3 regions of the Phyllobacterium zundukense genome follow, and region 2 is predicted to be linked to each of the others. Evidence: riboswitches for the same ligand, from Rfam matches in the RefSeq annotation. Region 2 holds a riboswitch; each other region holds the start of a gene.
The links. A riboswitch is a leader RNA that binds a small molecule or an ion and turns the genes downstream of it on or off. The one in region 2 is predicted to bind thiamine pyrophosphate.

Region 1 (3,276 bases), 1.7 Mb from region 2:
GGATTGCCGTAGTGGCAATTCTTCAAACGCTTGTCTGATTGTGGTCAATTGTGATTCTGCAAGACGAGGCAAGCATGGGTAAGGAAAACGATTGCAAGTTCTCGTCCGTGACAACAATGTTGAACAGGCCCTGCGGGTCCTGAAGAAGAAGATGCAGCGGGAAGGTCTTTTCCGCGAAATGAAGGCGCGCCAGGCATTCGAAAAGCCGTCCGAGCGCCGCGTCCGTGAAAAGGCTGAAGCCGTAAGCCGTGCCCGCAAGGCTGCACGCAAGCAGGCACAGCGCGAAGGCCTGTTGCCCGGTCCGAAGAAAAAGGAACGGGTTGCCCGTCCGAACGGCAGCACTGGCGGCGATTTCAACCGATAAATCCATGACCGGCCCGACCGGTCATTTGTAAACGCGACAGAACCCGCACGGCCTCTGCTGTAGCGGGTTTCGTTTTGCTCAAATCAGGCTGAATTCTTAAAAGCCTCCAGTCGTTTGCTTTTGAGCGAGAACAGAATATCCGGTTTCCAAAAAGTGCCTTCTTGTGCAGTGCGGCAAAGCCTTCCTATTCATAGGCGACAAGATTCACGCCTTATGGAGACGCGGCAATGGCACTCAAGCTCAACATCATCATCGCCAGCACACGGCCGGGCCGCGGAGGCCCCGCAGTTGCAAAATGGTTTAATGAATTTGCCAGGCAAGATGGCCGGTTTGACCCTGTTCTGGTCGATCTTGCCGAGATCAATCTGCCGATCTTTGACGAACCCAATCATCCTCGCCTGAAAAAGTACGAACACGCGCATACAAGGAAATGGAGCGAGATTGTCGATTCGGGTGATGCCTATGTTTTTGTTACGCCGGAATATGATTATTTCGCCCCGCCGCCGCTGACCAATGCGATGATCTATCTCTGGCAGGAGTGGAACTACAAGCCTGCCGGTTTTGTCAGCTATGGCGGCGTCTCGGGCGGCTTGCGCTCGGTCGAATCAGTCAAGGGACTGATGGCCGGATTGCGCATGGTTCCCATTCCGGAAGGCGTTCCGGTACATTCCTACCAGCAATACATCAACGATGAAGGCGTATTCCAGCCAAGTGAAAGCATCGTGACAAGCGCAACGAACATGCTCGGCGAGCTAACCAAATGGGCTGGCGCGTTGAAACAGCTTCGCGCAGCATAGAACATACACCCGCTTGACAACGAAGTCGCGAGCGGGTCAGTTAGGGTTATTCACCAGGGGAGTCCCGACAAGGGGCTGAGATACTGCTGGCTTTGCAGCGCAGTGACCCGTTGAACCTGATCCAGTTCATACTGGCGTAGGGACGGTGCAAAAGTCTTCGCGAGTCGTGCTCCGGCACAATATCGTCTGTATTCAGACTCGCGAACTCCTTTCATCCTTCCGGCACAGAACTGGGTTTCCACGCAAATAAACTGCAAAGGAACCTGATGATGACCGCAATGACCCCAACTGTTTCTGCCCCGACCGTCTCGACCGGCTCCCTGCCGGCGTCGACCAAAACATACAAGACCGGACGCATTCATCCCGATATTCGCGTGCCCATGCGCGAAATCGCTGTTCATCCGACTGCCGGCGAACCCAATGTCACGGTTTACGATTCCTCCGGCCCTTATACCGACCCTTCCGCTGCGATCGATATCGCCAAGGGTCTTCCACGTATCCGCGAGCGCTGGCTCGCCGCGCAGGGCGACACCCGTTCCTATGAAGGGCGTCACATCATCCCCGCGGACAATGGTTTCGCCACGGGCGAGCGGCTGACGCCGGAATTTCCCATCCGCAATCAGCCGCTGAAGGCAGTGGGTACCAAGGCCGTCACCCAGCTTGCCTATGCGCGAGCCGGAATCATCACACCGGAAATGGAATATGTGGGAATAAGGGAAAATCTCGGCCGCGTGGCAGCCAGAACGGCAGCTGTGCGCGATGGCGAATCATTTGGCGCCGCCATTCCGGATTATGTGACCCCGGAATTCGTTCGCGAGGAGATCGCCCGGGGCAGGGCAATCATACCAGCCAATATCAACCATCCAGAACTTGAGCCGATGATTATCGGTCGCAACTTCCTGGTCAAGATCAACGCCAATATCGGCAATTCCGCGGTCACTTCCTCGATGGCAGAGGAGGTTGAGAAGATGGTATGGGCGACGCGCTGGGGTGCGGACACGGTGATGGACCTCTCCACTGGGCGCAACATTCATAATATTCGCGAATGGATCATCCGCAATTCGCCTGTGCCGATCGGGACGGTGCCGCTGTATCAGGCGCTGGAGAAGGTTGGCGGCATCGCCGAGGACCTCACATGGGAGGTTTATCGCGATACGCTGATCGAACAGGCCGAGCAGGGTGTGGACTATTTCACCATTCATGCCGGTGTGCGGCTGCACTATATCCCGCTGACGGTGAATCGCGTGACAGGTATCGTATCGCGTGGTGGGTCGATCATGGCGAAGTGGTGCCTGCATCACCACCGCGAGAGTTTCCTTTACGAACATTTCGCGGAAATCTGCGATATCTGCCGCGTCTACGACGTGAGCTTTTCCCTGGGTGACGGCCTTCGGCCGGGCTCGATCGCCGATGCCAATGACGCGGCGCAATTTGCCGAACTCGAAACGCTCGGTGAACTTACGCAGATCGCCTGGGCCAAGGACTGCCAGGTGATGATCGAGGGGCCAGGTCACGTCCCGATGCACAAGATCAAGGAAAACATGGACAAGCAGGTTGCCGTTTGCGGCGAGGCGCCATTCTACACGCTCGGACCGCTCACCACGGATATTGCGCCAGGCTACGATCACATCACGTCGGGTATCGGCGCCGCGATGATCGGCTGGTTCGGTACGGCGATGCTCTGCTATGTGACGCCGAAGGAGCATCTTGGCCTGCCCAACCGCGACGACGTGAAAGTCGGCGTGATAACCTACAAGATTGCAGCTCATGCGGCGGATCTGGCCAAGGGGCATCCGGCGGCGAAACTGCGTGATGACGCCCTGTCGCGGGCACGCTTCGAGTTCCGTTGGGAAGACCAGTTCAATCTGTCGCTCGATCCCGAAACGGCGCGGCTCTATCACGATGAGACCCTGCCCAAGGAAGCACACAAGGTGGCGCATTTCTGCTCCATGTGCGGACCGAAATTCTGCTCCATGCGGATTTCCCATGACATCCGCGCCGAGGCGCAGAAGGAAGGCATGGCGGCCATGGCGGAGAAATTCCGCGAGGGCGGCGATCTCTACATGCCGCTCAACAGCGGGGCCTGACGTCGTGGACGTTCTGGTAAGGGGGGCC
Region 2 (3,276 bases):
CGACGCGGACCAAGGCGTTCTACCGCGAAGTGCAGATGGTGTTCCAGGATCCTTATGGTTCGCTGCACCCGCGCCAGACAGTGGACCGGCTGTTGCTGGAGCCGCTGGTCATCCATGGCTTCGGCGACATCGAAAAGCGCATCCTGCGCGCACTGGATGAAGTGGGGCTCGGATCGAGTTTTCGCTTCCGCTATTCGCACCAGCTCTCCGGCGGCCAGCGCCAGCGCGTTGCCATCGCCCGCGCTCTGATCCTGGAGCCGTCGATCCTGCTTCTGGACGAACCGACCTCGGCGCTCGATGCCTCGGTCCAGGCGGAGGTCTTGAACCTGCTTGAGCAAATTCGGCGCGACCGCAAGCTGACATTCGTCATGGTCAGCCATGATCTGGCCGTCGTCACCCATATGTGCGACCGCTTGATGGTGATGCAGAATGGTGCAGAGGTGGAGCGTCTGACAGCATCGGAGCTGGCCAAGCGCAAGGTGACGCAGGAGTACACGCGAAACCTGCTGGTGGCGAGCCAGGGGTTTGTCCGGCCGGACGCAGCGCTCTAGGGCAGAAACTTTCATATGATTTTTACCATTTCGGTAATGAATCCGCGGAAATCGCGTCTCGGCACCCCGATCGTGAAAATCTGAACGAATTTCCTAAGCGGGCATTTACTCCAGGAAATCAATTGTTCCACTCAACGACTGGAGTGGGACATGAAGCGTTTTCGAGATTTCCTGAAAGACCGCAGCGGGGCCACGGCCCTTACATTCGCATTGATGCTCGTGCCGATCATGGGGATGACCGGGCTTGCTGTCGACTACAGCGTCGCGACCAATGAACGGGCCACGTTGCAGGATGCTGCCGATGCGGCGGCGCTAGCTGGTGCGTCAGTATTTACCGGTGCAAACAAGCAAGCTGCCGAAGATCGCGCAAGGGCTTATCTGAAGGCAAATCTCGGGATGGCCAAATACGGTGCAGTCACAGTCAATTTCAGCGCTGCGAACCAGCGAATAACCGTCAGTCTCGCTGGGCAGACTCAAACAACGTTCATGCGTATCCTCAATCAGGACACGATGGCGGTTGGTGTCAATGCGCAGGCATTGGCACCCCTGAAGCCAAGCAGTGCTACAATCAAGGTCGATAATATCTACGGTCACTGGTTCAAGCGCGTCACCGTTGTTGCCGTAAAAAACGGCGTTGAGACCACTGTTGGAACGGTTGTGTATCAACCCACAGATCACAGCTTTGAGAGTGGAAGAGGCACCGGTACAACCGTTCCGACAAAGGATCAGATGACAACGATCACGCTTTCAGATTACGACAGCGTCTATTTGAAAATGCAAGTCAAGGAAGACGGCTGTGATATAGGATATCGCAATCCCGACGCATCGAAAACGATTGTTAAATGTGTAGTTGACGCGAAGAAGACCAGTTACAACAGGACGTATACGACAAACAATAAGGACACGGTACATTATCTCTTTGTCGACGGGAAACAGCTTCCCCCTCAGTCAACGCCACCCCTCACGGACATTTTCAGCTGTGACGGCGGAACTCATAAGCATGCTTGGGAAGACGGAGGTGGTTGGGCGAAACAGGACGTCTTCTACACCGTGACATCGGCCTGCAAATCCGTCGATGGCGAACTTGTCCGTCTGACACACTGATCAACCGAGCGGCGCAATTGACTTTGATCTTGCGCCGCTCCATCATGACTTCATTCCGAGGGGGGCACTGTACAGTGCTGAGATAGCGTCGAGCTGGACCCTTGAACCTGATCCGGGTTATGCCGGCGTAGGAACGGGAATTGAGCATTCTTCACGCCCTCTGCCTTGTCTTCGCACATATCCGGATCTCCAACCTGTTCACGATGGAGTCCAGACTGTGCGACCAAAAGTAGATTTCCGGCTGAATGCCATCGTCGATGTCGACGCGATCGGCGGCGACAAGGATCTGGGCGAGCTTGCACTTGCAGCCGCCCGTGGCGGCGCCACGATCATCCAGTACCGCGACAAGAATTCACCGACGCGCTCGATGGTCGAGCGGGCGCGGGCAATCCATGCGGCGCTGAAGGGCACGGGTGTGACGCTGGTCATCAATGACCGCATCGACGTGGCGCTGGCTGCTGGGGTCGAGGGTGTGCATATCGGCCGCGAGGATATGACTGTCGGCGATGCCCGTGCCTTGCTTGGACCGGGTGCGATCATTGGCCTGACCGTTAAAAACGAAGCCGACGCGCAGGCAGCCATCCAGGGCGATATCGACTATGCCTGCATTGGCGGTCTGTTCGAGACACCGGCCAAGCATAATCCCGACGGTCCGATCGGCTTCGACGGCTTCAGCCGCCTGGCGCCGATCATCCGCAGGGTGAAACCAAGCCTGCCGATTGGCGCTATCGCCGGCATAGACCTTGAGCGGACGCCGCCTGCCATTGCTGCCGGAGCGGACGGTGTCGCGGTCATTTCGGCGATCTTCCGCCAGGCCGATCCGCAAGGCGCAGCCGCTGCCTTGCGCGCCGTGGTCGATGCATCGCTCAAGGAGCGGGCATGACCGCAATCGCCCCGACCGCCATTGCCATGACCATTGCCGGGTCCGACAGCGGCGGTGGGGCGGGAATCCAGGCGGATCTGAAGACCTTCTCGGCGCTCGGCGTCTATGGCACGAGCGTGCTCACCGCCATCACCGCACAGAACACGCGCGGGGTTACCGCCATCGAGAATTTGTCACCCGGCATTATCCGCGCCCAGATCGACGCGGTGCTGTCGGATATCGACGTGCAGGCGATCAAGATCGGCATGGTTTCGACGGTCGAGACAATCGAGACCATAGCAGGGGCGCTCGAGCATTGGGGTCGAAGGGCCGTGCTCGATCCGGTGATGGTGGCGACGTCGGGCGACCGCCTGCTGCAACCGGAGGCGATTGAAGCTTTGCGGCAGCGACTACTGCCGCATGCACTGGTGCTGACGCCCAACCTGCCTGAAGCGGCTTTGCTGACGGGCGAAGCCATCGCGGCAGACGAAGCGCAAATGGCACGGCAGGCGGAGCGGTTGCTGGCACTTGGCCCTGCGGCTGTGCTGATCAAGGGCGGTCATGCGAAGGGCGAATTGAGCACCGATCTGTTATTTGATGGCGAGACAGTGCATCGCTTGTCGAGCCCGCGCATCGCGACCAATCATGATCATGGCACAGGCTGCACGCTGGCAGCGGCGATTGCTGCCGGGCTGGCGAAGGGCGCGGATTTGCGCGGGGCGGTGGGGCAAGCGAAGGCGTATCTGACGGCGGCGATGG
Region 3 (3,276 bases), 820 kb from region 2:
GGGTCGCCATCGTCAAATGCAGGAGTGTGTGATCGGTGCGCGGACCGCCGAACGCACCGCAGAGGATGACTTCGGTGGCACCGAGCCGCCAGGCTTCATTCAGTGCCAGCTCACCATCGGTCATGTCCTTGGCTGCGGGGAAAACCGAACGGGGCACATCAGCGTACTGGGCATCGAGCTCAGGAGATGTCGAGTCAAAATCGCCAAGCCAGAGCTCCGGTGTGAGACCCAGCGCTTCGGCATGCGCAATACCCCCGTCTGCCGCCAGAACCCGGGCCCCGGCTACGAGCTGCCGGAGACGGTCGGTAACATGGACGATTCCGCCGAGAAGAATAACGAATTTGCTCATGAATCGCCCATAGCATGGGTAAGGTCAGCCGCATAGCTTTGATGGAGCGGGACCGAAACTATCCCGACGTGATCCTTGGAAAATTCAAGAGAGGGATCGTTTCGCGATGATCTTGCCGTGATCGAAAAGCGCCTCCCTCTCCGTCATCCTCGGGCTTGACCCGAGGACCCACGGTTGAGAAGGACTGAGATATCACGGCACGCAACGCATTCCAGCAAAGTGAAATTCCCAATGGCCGTTTGCGTTGACGGTTTCGTTCCCTGGATCGCGTCGGGATGGTGGATAAATTCTCGCCCCTTTGCCATGGGTCCTCGGGTCAAGCCCGAGGATGACGGAGAGGGAGGCACCTGCATTGTTGGAGAAGAAAGGTGCCGGTCGAACCTTGCACGATCCCACCGCTTTCAAATATTCCCGCCAACTTATCCAACACCCTCCAACCTCAGCTATTCTAACTCGGTCCTTTCCACGGGGAACTGCTTCCGGAGCCGTTCGAAGCGGGGAGAGGATCGGCGCCTCCGATGGCGGGTAACGGATGACCCGCTGTCCGGGGAAGTTGCGTCCAAGGGTTCCCCTGCCGGTACTAGGACCGGTGCGTGCTGGACGAGCACTGTGAGGGGCGGTGGGTCAGGTAAGGGCTACGAGCCCGGCCGCTGCCGTCGCGACGCGGAACGGATGCGATAGAAAAACGCCGGACGGGCGGTCTTCGGATCGCATATCACTACCAAAAGACGCGCTTCGACGACCGCCCGTCTTTCCCACCAACTCAATGGCCAGACGCAAAGGCGGGCGTGGCAAAGGAGGCGTATATCGTTAGACAGCAAGGTAACCCTGCTTGCGCCGCTGCAGCTTTATCTTTAATGTTTGCAACGCTCTAACGGGGTGCCTGTCCAACTGAGACAGGCTGAGAGGCTTTGGGAGAAATCCTGCCAACCCGCGGAACCTGATCCGGTTTGTACCGGCGGAGGGATTAGACGCGGCAGGAAAAGCCGGCGCATCAATCCTTTTGAATTGTAACCATAGGAGACGCCGATGCGGCCGTTCAATACACTTGTGAAATCAGCAATTCTGGTTGGCGCGCTGGCGCTCGGCCTGACAGCCCCGGCAAAGGCCGACGGCAAGCTAACCGTCTATACCTATGAAAGTTTCACCGCAGAGTGGGGTCCAGGTCCGAAAGTCAAGGACGCTTTCGAGAAGCAGTGCAGCTGCACCGTCGAGTTCGTGGCAGTCACCGATGGCGTTGCGCTGCTTAACCGGCTGAAACTTGAGGGGGCGTCGACAAAGGCCGATATCGTTCTCGGCCTCGACACGAACCTGACCTATGAGGCCAGCCAAACCGGTCTCTTTGCACCGCATGGCATCGACACCAGTGCGATCGCCATTCCTGGAGGTTACAAGGACGATACATTCGTTCCCTATGACTATGGTTATTTCGCCGTCATCTATGACACCGAAAAACTGAAAAATCCGCCCACGAGTCTGAAAGAACTGGTCGAAGGCGATCCGAAACAGAAGATCGTCATCGAAGACCCGCGCACCTCGACACCCGGTCTCGGCCTGCTGCTCTGGGTGAAATCGGTCTATGGCGACAAGGCTGGCGAAGCCTGGGGCAAGCTGAAGGACCGCGTGTTGACGGTAACGCCCGGCTGGTCGGAAGCCTATGGCCTGTTCACCAAGGGTGAAGCGCCATTTGTTCTCTCCTACACCACTTCGCCCGCCTATCATCTGATTGCGGAGAAGACTGAACGCTACAAGGCTGCCGCATTTAAAGAGGGTCATTATCTGCAGGTGGAAGTAGCCGCGCAAACAGTGAACGGCGCAAAAAATCCGCTGTCGGCGCAGTTCCTGGCGTTCATCACCAGCACCGCATTCCAGGATGCGATCCCGGAAAACAACTGGATGTTCCCGGCCGCCAAGACAAGCGCGCCGCTCAATCCGGCTTTTGAAACGCTGGTAAAACCGGAAAAGACATTAATCTTTTCGCCGGAGGAAGTCTCAAGGAACCGCAAGGCCTGGATCGATGAATGGCTGTCTGCCATGAGCCTGTAACGCTGTGATATCCGCCCGCTCACCGAAACCCCTGGCGGGGGCCCTCGCCCTCGCATTCCTGGCCGTGCTCGCGGGCGGCGCGTTGCTCAGTCTTGCAATGGAAGCATTGCGTGGCAGCACGGAAGGTTTCGCCGCCTTCGACAGTTATTTGTGGAGGATCGCGCGCTTCACACTGCTGCAGGCGATCCTTTCCATGCTGCTCTCGGTGGCCTTTGCCATTCCGCTTGCCCGCGCGCTGCACGCGCATCCGGATTTCCCCGGACGCGCGATGATCCTGCGGCTCTTCGCTCTGCCGCTGGCCCTGCCCGCACTTGTCGCGGTCCTCGGCATCACCAGCATTTATGGTCGCAACGGTCTGCTCGCTGCAGCTTTCCGTGGCCTCGGCCTCGATGTCATTCCCAATATATATGGCCTGACCGGCATTCTCATCGCCCATGTGTTTTTCAATCTGCCGCTGGCGGCACGTCTCATCCTTTCGAGCCTTGATTCCATTCCCGAAGATTACTGGAAACTCTCGTCGCAGCTGGGTATGCGAGGTTGGGCACGGTTCCGGTTGATCGAATGGCCAGTGATCCTGCGCAACCTCTCCGGCATTTCGGGCCTGATCTTCATGCTGTGCATCACCTCCTTCACCATCGTCCTCACGCTTGGCGGCGGACCGCGTGCGACAACACTGGAGGTTGCAATCTACCAGTCGCTGCATTTCGACTTCGATATTGCCCGTGCGGTATCCCTGACCCTGGTACAATTGTGCCTGACCATCGCTGTCCTGCTCCTTCTAAGCCGGACAGGGCGGCCTGCGGAGGAAGGCTTCAGCCTGCATACGGCAACGCGCCGCTTTCACCAGCCATCGCGCCGCGCAAAGCTGGTCAATGGGGTGC

Region 1: it holds a riboswitch for thiamine pyrophosphate, as region 2 does, so the genes downstream of both, thiC (phosphomethylpyrimidine synthase ThiC) here and thiE (thiamine phosphate synthase) in region 2, are expected to answer to the same signal.
Region 3: it holds a riboswitch for thiamine pyrophosphate, as region 2 does, so the genes downstream of both, thiB (thiamine ABC transporter substrate binding subunit) here and thiE (thiamine phosphate synthase) in region 2, are expected to answer to the same signal.

The regions. Positions count from the first base shown of each region.
Region 1 is NZ_CP017940.1:1,086,987-1,090,262, forward strand. It holds gene rpsU (30S ribosomal protein S21) at 92-364, shown strand; gene BLM14_RS05270 (NADPH-dependent FMN reductase) at 592-1,161, shown strand; TPP riboswitch at 1,207-1,322, shown strand; gene thiC (phosphomethylpyrimidine synthase ThiC) at 1,431-3,248, shown strand; gene thiO (glycine oxidase ThiO) at 3,253-3,276, shown strand, end outside.
Region 2 is NZ_CP017940.1:3,304,939-3,308,214, reverse strand. It holds gene BLM14_RS16630 (ABC transporter ATP-binding protein) at 1-551, shown strand, start outside; gene BLM14_RS16625 (TadE/TadG family type IV pilus assembly protein) at 702-1,655, shown strand; TPP riboswitch at 1,704-1,806, shown strand; gene thiE (thiamine phosphate synthase) at 1,873-2,538, shown strand; gene thiD (bifunctional hydroxymethylpyrimidine kinase/phosphomethylpyrimidine kinase) at 2,535-3,276, shown strand, end outside.
Region 3 is NZ_CP017940.1:172,840-176,115, reverse strand. It holds gene BLM14_RS00845 (thiamine diphosphokinase) at 1-349, opposite strand, end outside; TPP riboswitch at 1,215-1,333, shown strand; gene thiB (thiamine ABC transporter substrate binding subunit) at 1,379-2,395, shown strand; gene thiP (thiamine/thiamine pyrophosphate ABC transporter permease) at 2,400-3,276, shown strand, end outside.